DNA from 3 places in the Streptomyces sp. NPDC037100 genome. Region 2 is predicted to be linked to each of the others. Evidence: riboswitches for the same ligand, from Rfam matches in the RefSeq annotation. Region 2 holds a riboswitch; each other region holds the start of a gene.

Evidence for each region. Region 2 has a riboswitch for cyclic di-AMP ahead of ACZ7EG_RS36825 (M23 family metallopeptidase). Riboswitches for the same ligand answer to the same signal wherever they lie in the genome.
Region 1: linked by a shared signal. The riboswitch ahead of ACZ7EG_RS14760 (transglycosylase family protein) and the one ahead of ACZ7EG_RS36825 (M23 family metallopeptidase) in region 2 are both predicted to bind cyclic di-AMP.
Region 3: linked by a shared signal. The riboswitch ahead of ACZ7EG_RS32550 (C40 family peptidase) and the one ahead of ACZ7EG_RS36825 (M23 family metallopeptidase) in region 2 are both predicted to bind cyclic di-AMP.

What each region holds. Positions count from the first base shown of each region.
Region 1 covers NZ_JBVJSX010000004.1:120,354-124,600, forward strand. Annotated here, with positions in the region: gene ACZ7EG_RS14750 (FtsB family cell division protein) at 1-64, opposite strand, end outside; gene eno (phosphopyruvate hydratase) at 172-1,452, opposite strand; gene ACZ7EG_RS14760 (transglycosylase family protein) at 1,716-2,399, opposite strand; cyclic di-AMP (ydaO/yuaA leader) riboswitch at 2,404-2,568, opposite strand; gene ACZ7EG_RS14765 (transglycosylase family protein) at 2,797-3,756, opposite strand; gene ACZ7EG_RS14770 (cytochrome P450 family protein) at 3,877-4,247, opposite strand, start outside.
Region 2 covers NZ_JBVJSX010000017.1:45,935-50,181, reverse strand. Annotated here, with positions in the region: gene ACZ7EG_RS36830 (M16 family metallopeptidase) at 1-1,235, shown strand, start outside; cyclic di-AMP (ydaO/yuaA leader) riboswitch at 1,428-1,592, shown strand; gene ACZ7EG_RS36825 (M23 family metallopeptidase) at 1,605-2,393, shown strand; gene ACZ7EG_RS36820 (GntR family transcriptional regulator) at 2,627-3,322, shown strand; gene ACZ7EG_RS36815 (HPr family phosphocarrier protein) at 3,481-3,762, opposite strand; gene ACZ7EG_RS36810 (bifunctional acetate--CoA ligase family protein/GNAT family N-acetyltransferase) at 3,942-4,247, shown strand, end outside.
Region 3 covers NZ_JBVJSX010000012.1:139,411-143,657, forward strand. Annotated here, with positions in the region: gene ACZ7EG_RS32520 (urease subunit beta) at 1-71, opposite strand, end outside; gene ACZ7EG_RS32525 (urease subunit gamma) at 85-387, opposite strand; gene ACZ7EG_RS32530 (hypothetical protein) at 501-629, opposite strand; gene ACZ7EG_RS32535 (hypothetical protein) at 680-928, opposite strand; partial or broken gene ACZ7EG_RS32540 (ATP-dependent Clp protease proteolytic subunit) at 989-1,081, shown strand; gene ACZ7EG_RS32545 (hypothetical protein) at 1,241-1,549, shown strand; cyclic di-AMP (ydaO/yuaA leader) riboswitch at 1,916-2,096, shown strand; gene ACZ7EG_RS32550 (C40 family peptidase) at 2,100-2,573, shown strand; gene ACZ7EG_RS32555 (DUF6328 family protein) at 2,656-3,285, shown strand; gene ACZ7EG_RS32560 (ATP-binding protein) at 3,423-3,881, opposite strand; gene ACZ7EG_RS32565 (helix-turn-helix domain-containing protein) at 4,095-4,247, shown strand, end outside.

The DNA.
Region 1 (4,247 bases), on a different contig from region 2:
TCTGCTCGCCGAGCAACCGGATCCTGGTCGCGGTGGAGAACCGGTCCCGGTCCTTCACGGCCATCTGTCCGCCTCCCGCTCCACCGTCATACGCGCGTACGTCCCCGGACACGGTACGGGACCGAGTACGGGGACGTACGTACGACGCTGCTACTTACGGGCCGGGTCGGGTCAGCCCTTGAAGCGCGGGAAGGCGCTGCGGCCGGCGTAGACCGCGGCGTCGTCGAGGATCTCCTCGATGCGCAGCAGCTGGTTGTACTTGGCGACGCGCTCGGAGCGGGCCGGGGCGCCGGTCTTGATCTGGCCGCAGTTGGTGGCGACGGCCAGGTCGGCGATGGTGACGTCCTCGGTCTCGCCGGAGCGGTGGGACATCATGCACTTGAAGCCGTTGCGCTGGGCCAGCTCGACGGCGTCCAGGGTCTCGGTGAGCGAACCGATCTGGTTGACCTTGACCAGGAGCGCGTTGGCCGCGCCCTCCTCGATGCCGCGGGCGAGGCGCTCGGGGTTGGTGACGAACAGGTCGTCGCCGACGAGCTGGACCTTGTCACCGAGCTTGTCGGTGATGGTCTTCCAGCCCTCCCAGTCGTCCTCGAACAGCGGGTCCTCGATGGAGACGAGCGGGTACGCGTCGACGAGCTCCGCGTAGTACTCGGTCATCTCGGCCGCCGAGCGGTTCTTGCCCTCGAAGGTGTAGACGCCGTCCTTGTAGAACTCGGAGGCGGCGACGTCGAGCGCCAGGGCGATCTGCTCGCCGGGGGTGTAACCGGCTTCCTTGATCGCCTCGAGGATGAGGTCGAGGGCCTCGCGGTTGGAGCCGAGGTTCGGGGCGAAGCCGCCCTCGTCGCCGAGGCCGGTGGCCAGGCCCTTGCTCTTCAGGACCTTCTTCAGGGTGTGGTAGACCTCGGCGCCCCAGCGCAGGGCCTCGGAGAAGGACTCCGCGCCGATCGGGGCGATCATGAACTCCTGGATGTCCACGTTGGAGTCGGCGTGCGAACCGCCGTTCAGGATGTTCATCATCGGCACCGGCAGCAGGTGCGCGTTGGGGCCGCCCAGGTAGCGGAAGAGGGGGAGGTCGCTGGCCTCGGAGGCGGCGTGGGCCACGGCGAGGGAGACGCCGAGGATGGCGTTGGCGCCGAGGGAGCCCTTGTTGTCGGTGGCGTCCAGGTCGAACATCGCCTGGTCGATCAGGCGCTGCTCGGTGGCGTCGTAGCCGACCAGCTCCGGGCCGATCTGCTCGATGACCGCGAGAACGGCTTTCTCCACACCCTTGCCGAGGTAGCGGTTCGAGTCGCCGTCGCGGAGCTCGATGGCCTCGAAGGCGCCCGTGGAGGCGCCGGACGGGACGGCGGCACGACCCGTGCTGCCGTCGTCGAGGCCGACCTCGACCTCGACCGTGGGGTTGCCTCGGGAGTCCAGGATTTCCCGGGCTACGACGACGTCGATGGACGGCACGAGCATCTCCTTCTTGATGTGACGCGGTGACGCGGGTCGCGCGGACCCGGCGAGGTGCGGGCCCGGTGGCTCGCGACATGAGCCTAACCGGCTCCGGGCGATCGGCCACCGGGTCGCCCACCCCATGGACAGAACCGAGAGTAAATTGTTTCCGAACGGAACAAAGCCGGTTGCCGAAAAAACCCCGCCCCGGCGCGTACGGGGGATGACGCACCGGGGCGGGGAGTCCGTGGACCCTGGACGGGTCCGGCCGGGGCCGCTGCTTACTTCAGGTGCAGCTGCTGGCCCGGGTAGATGAGGTTGGCGTCCTCGATGATGTCCTTGTTCAGCTGGAAGAGCTTCTCCCAGCCGCCCTTGACCTTCTCGTCCGCGGCGATCGAGCCGAGGGTGTCACCCTTGACGACCTTGTACTCGCCGTCGCCCTTCTCGACCTTCTTGCCGGTCGGGGTGGTGACGGTCTTCTTGGCCGCCGGGCGCTCGTCGGAGCGGGAGGCCGGCTGCTGCTCGGTCTGACGGGTCTCGGTGCTCTGCGAGGAGCTTCCGGAGTCGCTCGAGGAGCCGCCGCCGGTGTAGCCGGCGCTCGACAGGCCCTTGCCGCAGACCGGCCAGGCACCCTTGCCCTGGCTCGCCAGGACCTTCTCGGCGATCTCGATCTGCTGGGCCTTGGTCGCCTGGTCGGCGGTGGAGGCGTACTTGGTGCCGCCGTAGCCGGACCAGGTGGAGGCGGAGAACTGCAGACCGCCGTAGTAGCCGTTGCCGGTGTTGATGGACCAGTTGCCGCCGGACTCGCACTGGGCGACCGCGTCCCACTCGGAGGCGGTGGCGGCGGAGGCGTTGCCGGCCGCCATCAGCGGGGCGGCGACGGCGGCACCGGTGACACCGGCGATGGCGATGGCACGAGTGGCCTTGGACGGACGGCGGTGCGTGCCCTTGCCGGAAAACAGCATGGAGAGATCCCCTCACCGACGCCTGCGAGGTGAGCTGTCGGGTTCGGGCCGGTTGAGTTGCCCGGCCGCGCCCCTCTCGGGACGCGGCTTCACCCCAAGCCCTTCCGGCAACCGGCCGGTCGGGCACTTACCTTGGGTCCCCCGCTCCTGCCTACGGCGCTTGACGCGACGACTGTTCCCGTACGGCCGCTGGCAGGATTCGGCGTTGCGGCAGCCGGGGCTCGCGGTGACGAGCGATCACGACCGTAGACACGCGATCCACTGAATTTCAAAGACGATCAGGGCTTCTGAGATCTATCTCTCACGGGCCCCAAATGGGACATTAGCCGCGAAACATGACGTCAACTCGCACGGTTTAGGGGGGACTTCGCCCCCCGTTTCCGCACTGCCCGAACGGCTACTTCTCGTCCGCTTCGCCCTCGACCGCGAGCGCCTGACCGGGGTGGATGAGGTCCGGGTCGGCGCCGACCTCGTTCTCGTTGCCCTCGTAGAGCGTGTGCCATCCGCCGCTGACCTGAAGGGCGTCGGCGATGGACCAGAGACTGTCGCCGACGCCCACGATGTAGGCGCCCTCGGACGCGTCGCCGGAACCCTCGTCAGCCTGCGCGGAGTGACGCCCCGTGGACTTCCCCGCACCATCGCCGTCGGACGCGCCGGTTTCGTCGGCGCTGGGGCCGCGATGACGGCCGGAGCCGGTGTCGGTCGGCCGCGAGGAGTCGCCACCCTGCCGGGCGCTGTCGGCTTTGTCGCCCTTGGAGGTGGCCGACGGGGAGCCGTCGGACTGCCGCTTCTGCGACGAGCCGGTGGTTTCGGTGGACTTGTCCGGCTTGGCGGTTTCATCCTTCGAGGCCGATGACGCGTCAGGTGACGACGAAGGAGAGGAGGAAGGACTGCCCGAAGGGGACGAACCGAGCGAGTCGAGCAGACCGGGCGAGTCGACCTCACCGGACGAGTCGGATGAACCGGACGAGTCCGACCCCTTGCCCTGCTCGAGGCCGGAGAGCAGTCCACAGGTGCGCCACGCGCCGACTCCCTGGTCGGCGAGGATTCTCTCGGCCACGGCTATCTGCTGTGAGCGGCTGGCCAGGTCGGCGCTCGCGGCGTAGTCGAGGCCGCCGTGGTTCTCCCAGTCCTCCTGGGACAACTGCAGGCCGCCGTAGTAACCGTTGCCGCTGTTCTGGCTCCAGGCGCCGCCGGTCTCGCAGTCCGCGACCTTGTCCCAGGTCGTGCCGTCGGCCGCACTGGCACCGGAGGCCCCGAGGAGTGGGATCGCGATGGCGGAGCCGGTCACTCCGGCCGCGACGAGGAGAGCCGGAGCCTGGCGTGGGCGACGGTGTCGACCGTTCCCGGAGAGCATACGGAGACCTTTCGCGCGACAGCGGTGATCGACGCGGCGTGAATCCCTCCGCGTTGATGGGTGAACGTATCGGCAGACGATCACTTGTCACAAGTTCATGCCGCGCAGATCACGTGAAGATCACAGGTCTGATGTTTCGTCACGTTCGGCCGGTGCTGCCGGTGCGAACTCCACCGGCAGCGTGCGCAGCCCGCGCATGATGAGGCCGCCGCGCCATCTCAGCTCGGCCGGATCGGCAGCGAGCCGGAGGTCCGGGAGGCGGGTGAGGAGGGTGGCGAGCGCGGTCTGCCCCTCCAGGCGGGCCAGCGGGGCGCCGAGGCAGTAGTGGATGCCGTGGCCGTATCCGAGGTGCTGGTTGTCGCGGCGGGAGAGGTCCAGTACGTCCGGATCGGCGAATCGCTCAGGGTCCCGGTCCGCGGCGGCCAGCACCACGAGGACGGGGTCGCCCGCCTCGATGCGCCGACCGCCGAGAGTGAGGGACTGCGTGGCGA
Region 2 (4,247 bases):
TGCTGCTCGACGCCCCCCTGGACGCCGAGCCCGCCGGCCTCGACGGTGTGGCCACGATCATGGCCCGGGCCTTCTCCGAGGGCACCGACAAGCACTCCGCCGAGGACTTCGCCGCCGAGCTGGAGCGCGCCGGCGCCACCCTCGACGCGCACGCCGACCACCCCGGCGTCCGGCTCAGCCTGGAGGTGCCGGCCTCCCGGCTCGCCAAGGGACTGGGCCTGGTCGCCGACGCCCTGAGGGCTCCCGCGTTCGCCGACAGCGAGGTCGAGCGGCTGGTCGCCAACCGTCTCGACGAGATCCCGCACGAGTTGGCCAACCCGTCCCGCCGTGGCGCCAAGGAGCTCTCCAAGGAGCTCTTTCCGGCGGACTCGCGCATGTCGCGCCCGCGGCAGGGCACCGAGGAGACCGTCGCCGCCATCGACTCCGCGGCCGTGCGCGCCTTCTACGAGAAGCACGTCCGCCCTGCCACGGCCACCGTCGTGGTCGTCGGCGACCTCACCGGCATCGACCTGGACGCCCTGCTCGGGGACACGCTGGGCGCCTGGACGGGCTCCCCGGCCGAGCCGCGTCCGGTGCCGCCGGTGACCGCCGACGACACCGGCCGGGTCGTCATCGTGGACCGCCCGGGCGCCGTCCAGACGCAGCTGCTGATCGGCCGGATCGGGCCGGACCGGCACGACCGCGTGTGGCCCGCGCAGGTGCTCGGCACGTACTGCCTCGGCGGCACCCTCACCTCCCGCCTGGACCGCGTCCTGCGGGAGGAGAAGGGCTACACCTACGGCGTACGGGCGTTCGGCCAGGTCCTCAGGTCCGCCCCGGACGGCACGGGTGCGGCGATGCTCGCCATCAGCGGCTCCGTGGACACGCCCAACACCGGCCCCGCTCTGGAGGACCTCTGGACGGTGCTGCGCACCCTCGCCGCCGAGGGGCTGACCGACGCCGAGCGGGACGTCGCCGTGCAGAATCTGGTCGGCGTCGCGCCGCTGAAGTACGAGACGGCAGCGGCCGTCGCGAGCACGCTGGCCGACCAGGTCGAGCAGCATCTGCCCGACGACTACCAGGCCACGCTGTACCGGCAGCTCGCCACGACCGGCACCGTGGAGGCCACCGCGGCGGCCGTCAGCGCCTTCCCGGTGGATCGGCTGGTGACCGTCCTCGTCGGTGACGCGGCGCAGATCAAGGCGCCTGTCGAGGCCCTCGGCATCGGCGAAGTCACCGTCGTCGCCGCCGAGTAGCGGCACGCCCGCGCAGGGGCCCTGGTTGTCTTCAAAGGCGCCAGGGCCCCTTTATGCCCGAATTGGGGTGGGAGTTGCCTGTCTGCCCTGTGGGATGCGCTACAAAAGCCGGGATTCGTTTGGGAATTGAAAGTGGCGCCGCTTAGCGTCGTCCGGGCTGTTCGTCAGGCAGTGCGCCGCACCCGCGGCACCGGACAGTCATCGCCGAGTCCCCGTACGGCGCGAGCCAGGGGAGCCGGGGACCCACCGCAGTCCCTGGGGTGAATCGGACGCCCGCGCGTGCCGCGAGGGAGTCCGTAGGAGACCTTCCTGCTCCGAACCCGTCAGCTAACCCGGTAGGCGAGAGGGAAGGAAAGGACCAGCCACCACATGGCGTTCACTCGCGCCACCGGGAAGCACCGTCGTCCCAGCAGGATCCAGCGTCGCACCGCCCGCGCGGCGGGTGTCGCGGCCCTCGCCACCACCGGCGTGATCGGCACCGTGGCTGCCCCCGCGGCCTTCGCTGCCGAGCCCAGCGCCGAGCAGACCGGCCTCACCCCGGTCGTCACCATGGGCGACACCGTGGCCCAGCAGATCGACGCCCAGGCCGTCGCGCAGCAGCAGGCCGCCGAGGAGGCCGCCGCCAAGCGGAAGGCCGAGGAGGCCGCCCGCAAGCGGGCCGCCGAGGAGGCCGAGAAGGCCAAGGAAGCGGCCGAGGAGGCCCGCGAGGCCAAGGAGCGCGCCGCCCGCGAGGCCGAGCGCAAGCGCCTCAACGCCTACGTGGCCCCGATCTCCGGCTCGTACGTCTCCACCGGCTACAAGGCCAGCAGCGGCCTGTGGTCCTCCGGCAGCCACACCGGCGTGGACTTCCACGCCGCCAGCGGCACCTCCGTGCACGCCGTCGGCGCGGGCACCGTCGTCGAGGCCGGCTGGGGCGGTTCCTACGGCAACCAGATCGTGATCAAGATGAACGACGGGACGTACACCCAGTACGGCCACCTGTCCTCCGTCGGCGTCTCGGTGGGCCAGCAGGTCACCCCCGGCCAGCAGATCGGCCTGTCCGGCGCGACCGGCAACGTCACCGGCCCGCACCTGCACTTCGAGGCCCGTACGAGCCCCGAGTACGGCTCGGACATCGACCCGGTCGCCTACCTGCGCTCGCACGGCGTCGGCGTCTGAGCGGAACCCCTCCGTCGTTCCCGAAGCCCCGGCTCCCCGAGCCGGGGCTTTCGGTGTTTTCCGGATGCCCGCCGGATGCCCGCGGGGCGTCTCTGGAAGCCCGCCGGATGTCCGCTGTCCAAAAAATATCCCTGGATTCCCGCCTGCCGTCGGAAATTCCGGCTCATTGCAATAGAGTCACGGAAACACGCGCCGCTCGTCGGCGTTTCACGGGGATTAAGGGGAGGTCGGTCATGCGTATTCCCGCGCACTCGGTGTGCACGGCCATCCGGGACGACATCGTCGCGGGTGTCCACGCACGCGGCAGCCGGCTCACCGAGGAACTCCTCGCCCGCCGCTACGGCGTCTCGCGGGTGCCCGTCCGGGAGGCGCTGCGCACTCTGGAGGCCGAGGGCTTCGTGGTGACTCGCCGGCACGCGGGCGCGTGCGTGGCCGAGCCCACCGAGCAGGAGGCCGGCGACCTGCTGGAGATGCGGATGCTCCTGGAGCCGCTCGGTGCGGCCCGCGCCGCCCAGCGCCGCACCGAGGCGCATCTGAAGGTCCTGCGCGGCCTGGTCCGGCTGGGCCAGGACAGGGCCCGTCGCGGCAACAGCGACGACCTGCGCTCCCTGGGCGCCTGGTTCCACGAGACGCTCGCCCAGGCCTCCGGCAGCCACGCCCTGACCTCGATGCTCACCCAGCTCCGCCACAAGATCACATGGATGTACGTCGTGGAGGCGCCGCTCAGCCCGGTGGAGTCCTGGACGGAACACGGCGCGATCGTGGACGCGGTGGCGCGCGGGGACGGTGAGCGCGCTCGGGCGGTCACGGCGCTGCACACCGAGCGCGCGATCGGCGCGCACCGCCTGCGCCTCGGCTCCGCCGAGGAACGCGCCGACCGTGTGAGGAACTCGCAACATCCCGTAAACACGGCGAGCCTGCGGCTTTAACACGGCAGCCGTATACAAAGAGAGGCGAATTCCCGGGGGTTTATTTCCGATGCCCGAAGACGGGAATTACTGCCCCCTATGGACCGGGAATGGCGAAGGGCCCGCCCGGTCAATTCGGACGAGCCCTTCGCTGTGCGCCGCATCGGGCGCTCAGGACATCAGACGGTCTCGGGCAGTTCCTCGAGACCCTCGGAGACCAGCTTCGCCAGCCGGTCGAGGGCGGCGTCCGCGCCCTCGGCGTCGGAGGCGAGGACGATCTCCTCGCCCCCCTGGGCGCCGAGGCCCAGGACGGCCAGCATCGAGGCCGCGTTGACGGGGTTGCCGTCAGCCTTGGCGATCGTCACCGGGACGCCTGCGGCCGTGGCGGCTCGGACGAAGATGGAGGCGGGGCGGGCGTGGAGGCCCTCGGCCCAGCCGACGTTGACGCGGCGCTCAGCCATGTGTTGCTGCCCTTCGGTGTTCAGGGTTGTCTAGACCAGTTTCCCATATCGTGAAGCCCGCCCGGAGCGGTCCTCGCGGTCCACTCCGGGGGTGCCGTCGGATCGCGGCCTCGACCCGACTGACGCCCTCCACAGACTGCCTCGCGCCGTTGTCAGGCGCTAGCCGTACTCTGGGGCCCATGCAGACCTCGCCGGACCGGCACGAGTATCCCGCCCACTGGGAAGCCGACGTGGTGCTGCGCGACGGGGGTACCGCGCGCATCCGGCCCATCACCGTTGATGACGCCGATCGCCTGGTCAGCTTCTATGAGCAGGTCTCCGACGAGTCGAAGTACTACCGCTTCTTCGCGCCGTACCCTCGCCTGTCCGCCAAGGACGTCCACCGCTTCACGCACCACGACTTTGTGGACCGGGTGGGACTCGCGGCCACGGTCGGCGGCGAGTTCATCGCCACCGTACGCTACGACCGGATCGGCGCCGACGGA
Region 3 (4,247 bases), on a different contig from region 2:
AGGCGGGTGACCTCGCGCCCCTCGTTGTAGGCAATCGGGTCCTCGGCGAACAGGATCTCTCCGGGAATCACGGCGGTCTCCCCGTCAGACGATCGGCTCGTGGACGGTGACGAGCTTGGTGCCGTCCGGGAAGGTGGCCTCGACCTGGACGTCGTGGATCATCTCGGGGATGCCCTCCATGACGTCGTCCCTGGTCAGGAGTTTACGTCCGGAGGACATGAGCTCCGCTACGGTCCGGCCGTCCCGCGCGCCTTCGAGGATGTGCGAGGTGATGAGCGCGACCGCCTCGGGGTGGTTGAGCTTCAGACCACGGGCCCGGCGCTTCTCGGCGACGTCCGCCGCCACGTGGATCAGCAGTCGTTCTTGCTCGTGCGGGGTCAGCTGCACGTCCCACCTCACAGTCGTCGCTCCGGGCCGTGCGGGGCCCGGTTGCCGCGGCCACGGGGCAAAGTGCCAGGTGGCGTGGAGCGGCAGGCTAGTCGGACCGCGTTTCGGGCACGTTAATCCAGTCGTGATCCACCGGTCGGCGTGTCCCCGTCCCGCATGCCGATCAGCGCCCGCAGACCGTCCCGGAGGGCCTCGACCGGCGCCGGCCCGAAGAGGGACTGCTGGGCGATGAACCCGAGCACCGCGGCATCATCGTGCGGGCCACGTGGTCCGGCGCCACGTCCGCCCGGCATCATCCCGGCCTCCTGGTAGTCCTCGACGATCCTCCCCAGGCCGCGCGGACCGAGCCGTAGCCGTCCGCGAGCAGGAGTGCCGGCTCCTCGTTGCGCAGGGTCTCCGTCCACACCTGGACGACGAGCCGCGGGAAGGCGGGCCGGCCGTCGACGACCAGGGACTCACGGGCGGCGAGCGTCCTGCCGAGAACGGAGGCGATGAGTTCGTCGGACCTGCGCGTGATGCGGAAGGTCGTGGACAAGGTCACCGAGGTCTTCCGTCTGCACGGGCACGGGCCTAGTGGCCGGCCCTCCAGTGCTCCGCCGCGATGCCCCTGCCCGAGCCGATCCGCGGTCAGGCGAGCGATCTGGCCATCCAGGCGGATGAGTTGGCCCGCGTCCGGAGCCGGATGGAGGAGATGCTCGCCCTGAACACGGGCCGCACCCGGGAGCAGGTGAGCGCGGACATCGAGCGGGACAAGTCCTCACCGCGCAGGAGGCGGCGGAGTACGGCCTGGTGGACGGGATCATCCCCGGCCGCAAGGCCACCCTCGCCCCGCCGACCGGGCAGTGAGGCCCCGGTGCTCCCGCCCGAACTGCCGTCGCTTCCCGCCCTGACCCGCGCCGAGGCGGAACTGATCGACCGTTACCTCGACGTCGTCGACCTGCTCGGCCGCATCAACCCGGCCCGCGACGGCGACACCTACCGCGGGCTGCGCGCCGCCCAGGCCCTCGTCGGCAAGGTGACCGCGCTGCGTGATGCTCTGGCCCTGATGCACCAGCGGGGCGAGACGGAACTGCACGCCGACACCCTGGTCCGGGCGCTGCGCGTGCTGGACGGTGAGCGGCGCACGGCCCGGCTCACCCTGCCCCCGGAGTCCGTCAGTTGACGCGAAGCCGTCGGTCCGGATGCCCGACGACGGCGGAGCGTTCGGAGCTGAGTTGAAACGGACCAAAAGACGTACCCCTGTTCGGAGTAGGCGGAGGACCGATTTTCGGGCCCTCCCGGTTGCGCAACACGCGTAGCCCGGGGACGGACTGGGGTATTCCGCCGCTGGTCCGACGGTCCGCGAACCCGTGGACAGTGGCGCGAACGCACACGTGTCCACCCGAACGGGTGAGTGGTGAGTAACAACACAAATCCCCGGTTCCGTTGGGAAATCCGGACAGGCATGCGCCAAGATCCCTGTCTGACGACAAGCCCCCGCCGCTGTGGCGGGGCGATCCGGGCGGACGCCGAGTCCTGCCGCCGCCCGGATGACCGGTCGACAGGAGTGGATCGGCAGGAGTGGAGGACCCAAGCACGACGGGTCGCCGGAACGGTCACGCCATGACCGGACCCGAGCAGCCCTTGGGGTGAAGCCGCGTCAGCGGCCGGGCAACTTTGTCAGCCCGAATCCGACAGGTCATCCTTCACAGGCGGCTGACGAAGGGTTGCGCATGACTGCGCTCAATCGTGTCCCGTCGCTCATGGCCCGAGCCGGTACGGCCTCGGCGCTCACCATCGCCGCGGTGGGCGGCTCGATCGTGGCGCCCGGCTTCACCTCCGAGGCCGCGGCAGCCACACCGGCGACCAAGGCACTCCAGATCGCGGCATCCAAGAAGGGTTCGCCCTACAAGTACGGGGCGATAGGGCCGCACCGGTTCGACTGCTCCGGGCTCACGCTCTACTCGTTCAAGAAGGCCGGCAAGAAGCTCCCCCGCACGGCTGCCCAGCAGTACAACAAGACGCGCCACATCTCCGCCAAGAACCGCAAGGCGGGAGACCTGGTGTTCTTCCACTCGGGCAGCAACGTGTACCACGTCGGTATCTACGCGGGTAAGAACAAGCTCTGGCACTCCCCGAAGAGCGGGGACGTGGTGCGACTGCAGAAGATCTGGACCAAGAGCGTCTGGTACGGGCGCGTGAAGTGATCCGCCCGGCGTGCGGCGGCGTCCTTGACGCGCCGCCGCACGCCGGAGCGTGACACGGCCGTAAGTGGATACCCGTGACGTCATGGCCGAGCACCGTCCCTGCACCGCGCGCAACGAGACTCCGCTGCAACGCGCCGACCGCAACTTCGTCGAGCTGCTCCAGGAACTCCGCGTCACCCAGACGGGTGTGCAGATCCTCTTCGCCTTCCTGCTGTCGCTGGCCTTCACCTCGCGCTTCGGGGACCTGGACACGGTTCAGCGCGTCACCTACGTCATCACGCTGCTGCTGGCGGTCCTGGCCGCCGCGCTCTTCACCGCGCCGGCCGCGCTGCACCGCTCCCTCTTCCAGCAGGGCGCCAAGCCCCGCATAGTGCAGGTCTCCTCGCGTCTGGCCACGACCGGTCTGAGCGTGCTGGTGTTCGCGTTCAGCGGTTCGGTGCTGCTGGTGGTCGACGTGACCACGGGCCGGGCCGGTGGCATCGCCGCGGGCGTCGCGACCTTCCTGGTCTGCGTCGGGCTGTGGGGGATACTCCCCCGGCTGGTGCGACGGGCGGGGCTGCACGTGGAACGGGACGGAGCCGGGGAGACCACCGAGGAGGAGCCGGAGGGGGCCGAGATCCGGATCCCGGCACCGCTGCGGCGCACCGTCCGGCAGCCGTCAGAGCTGCGAGGGGCGGCAGCGCACCGGGAGGCGTCGGCGCGGCACCGGTGAGGGCCGCGGGCTCGGGCGGGTCGCACAGCGCGCAGCGGGCCGCGTAGAGCCGCGAGGGTGGCCCGGATGTGGGTCGCGCGGGCCGGGGTGCGTCGAGGCACCCGGTGGGGAGGGCCTTCAGGTCCTGCTGTGACCGGCTACGCCTCCTGCTGGCCCGCCGTCGTCACCGGGCGGACCGGGACGGCCCACGGGAGTTCGATCGAGATGGTCTTGCCGCCTTCGCGGGTGGGGCGGATACGGAGTCTGCCACCGCACTCGGCGGTCAGCCAGCGGATGATGACCAGGCCGCGGCCGTTGTCCTGCTGGACGGCTGCGGGCAGGCGTCTGGGGAAGCGCGGGTGACTGTCCGTGACACCGATGCGCAGCCGTTCGTCGCGATCCAGCTCGACCTCCACGGTGAAGGTGGGCGACTGACCGAAGGTGTGCTGGACGGCGTTGGTGGCGAGTTCCGAGATGATGAGCCGGACGGTGTCGGACACCTCCGTGTCCGTCGGCAGGCCCCACTCCGCCAGCGTGTTCACCACATAGGCACGCGCTGCGGAGACCGAGGCGGGATCGCTCGGCAGAGTGACGGATGCTTCCAGATGGTCTGCCATGGCGACGTCGTCCCTTTCCCACGGGACCGTAGCCCGACACGGAGCGGATGGTTCGAGTACGGTCCCGGACTGGTGCTTCGTCGTCAGACTGCCACCGAAACACCCGTGAAGGTCGGCGATCCACCAAGATATGCATATATCTGTCGCTCAAAGCGGTGAACTCTGCGACACGAAACCGTATTTGGGTGGCTCCGAAGGAGTAAGGAGGAGCCCATGCAGCACGGTCCCGCGGTGCGCCGCCGCAAACTGGGCGCCGAACTGCGCGCGCTGCGCTCCTCGGCGGGGCTCACGAGCGGTGAGGCGGCCCGGCTGGTGGGCTGGCACCAGTCCAAGGTCAGCCGGATCGAGACGGGCACGAGCGGGGTG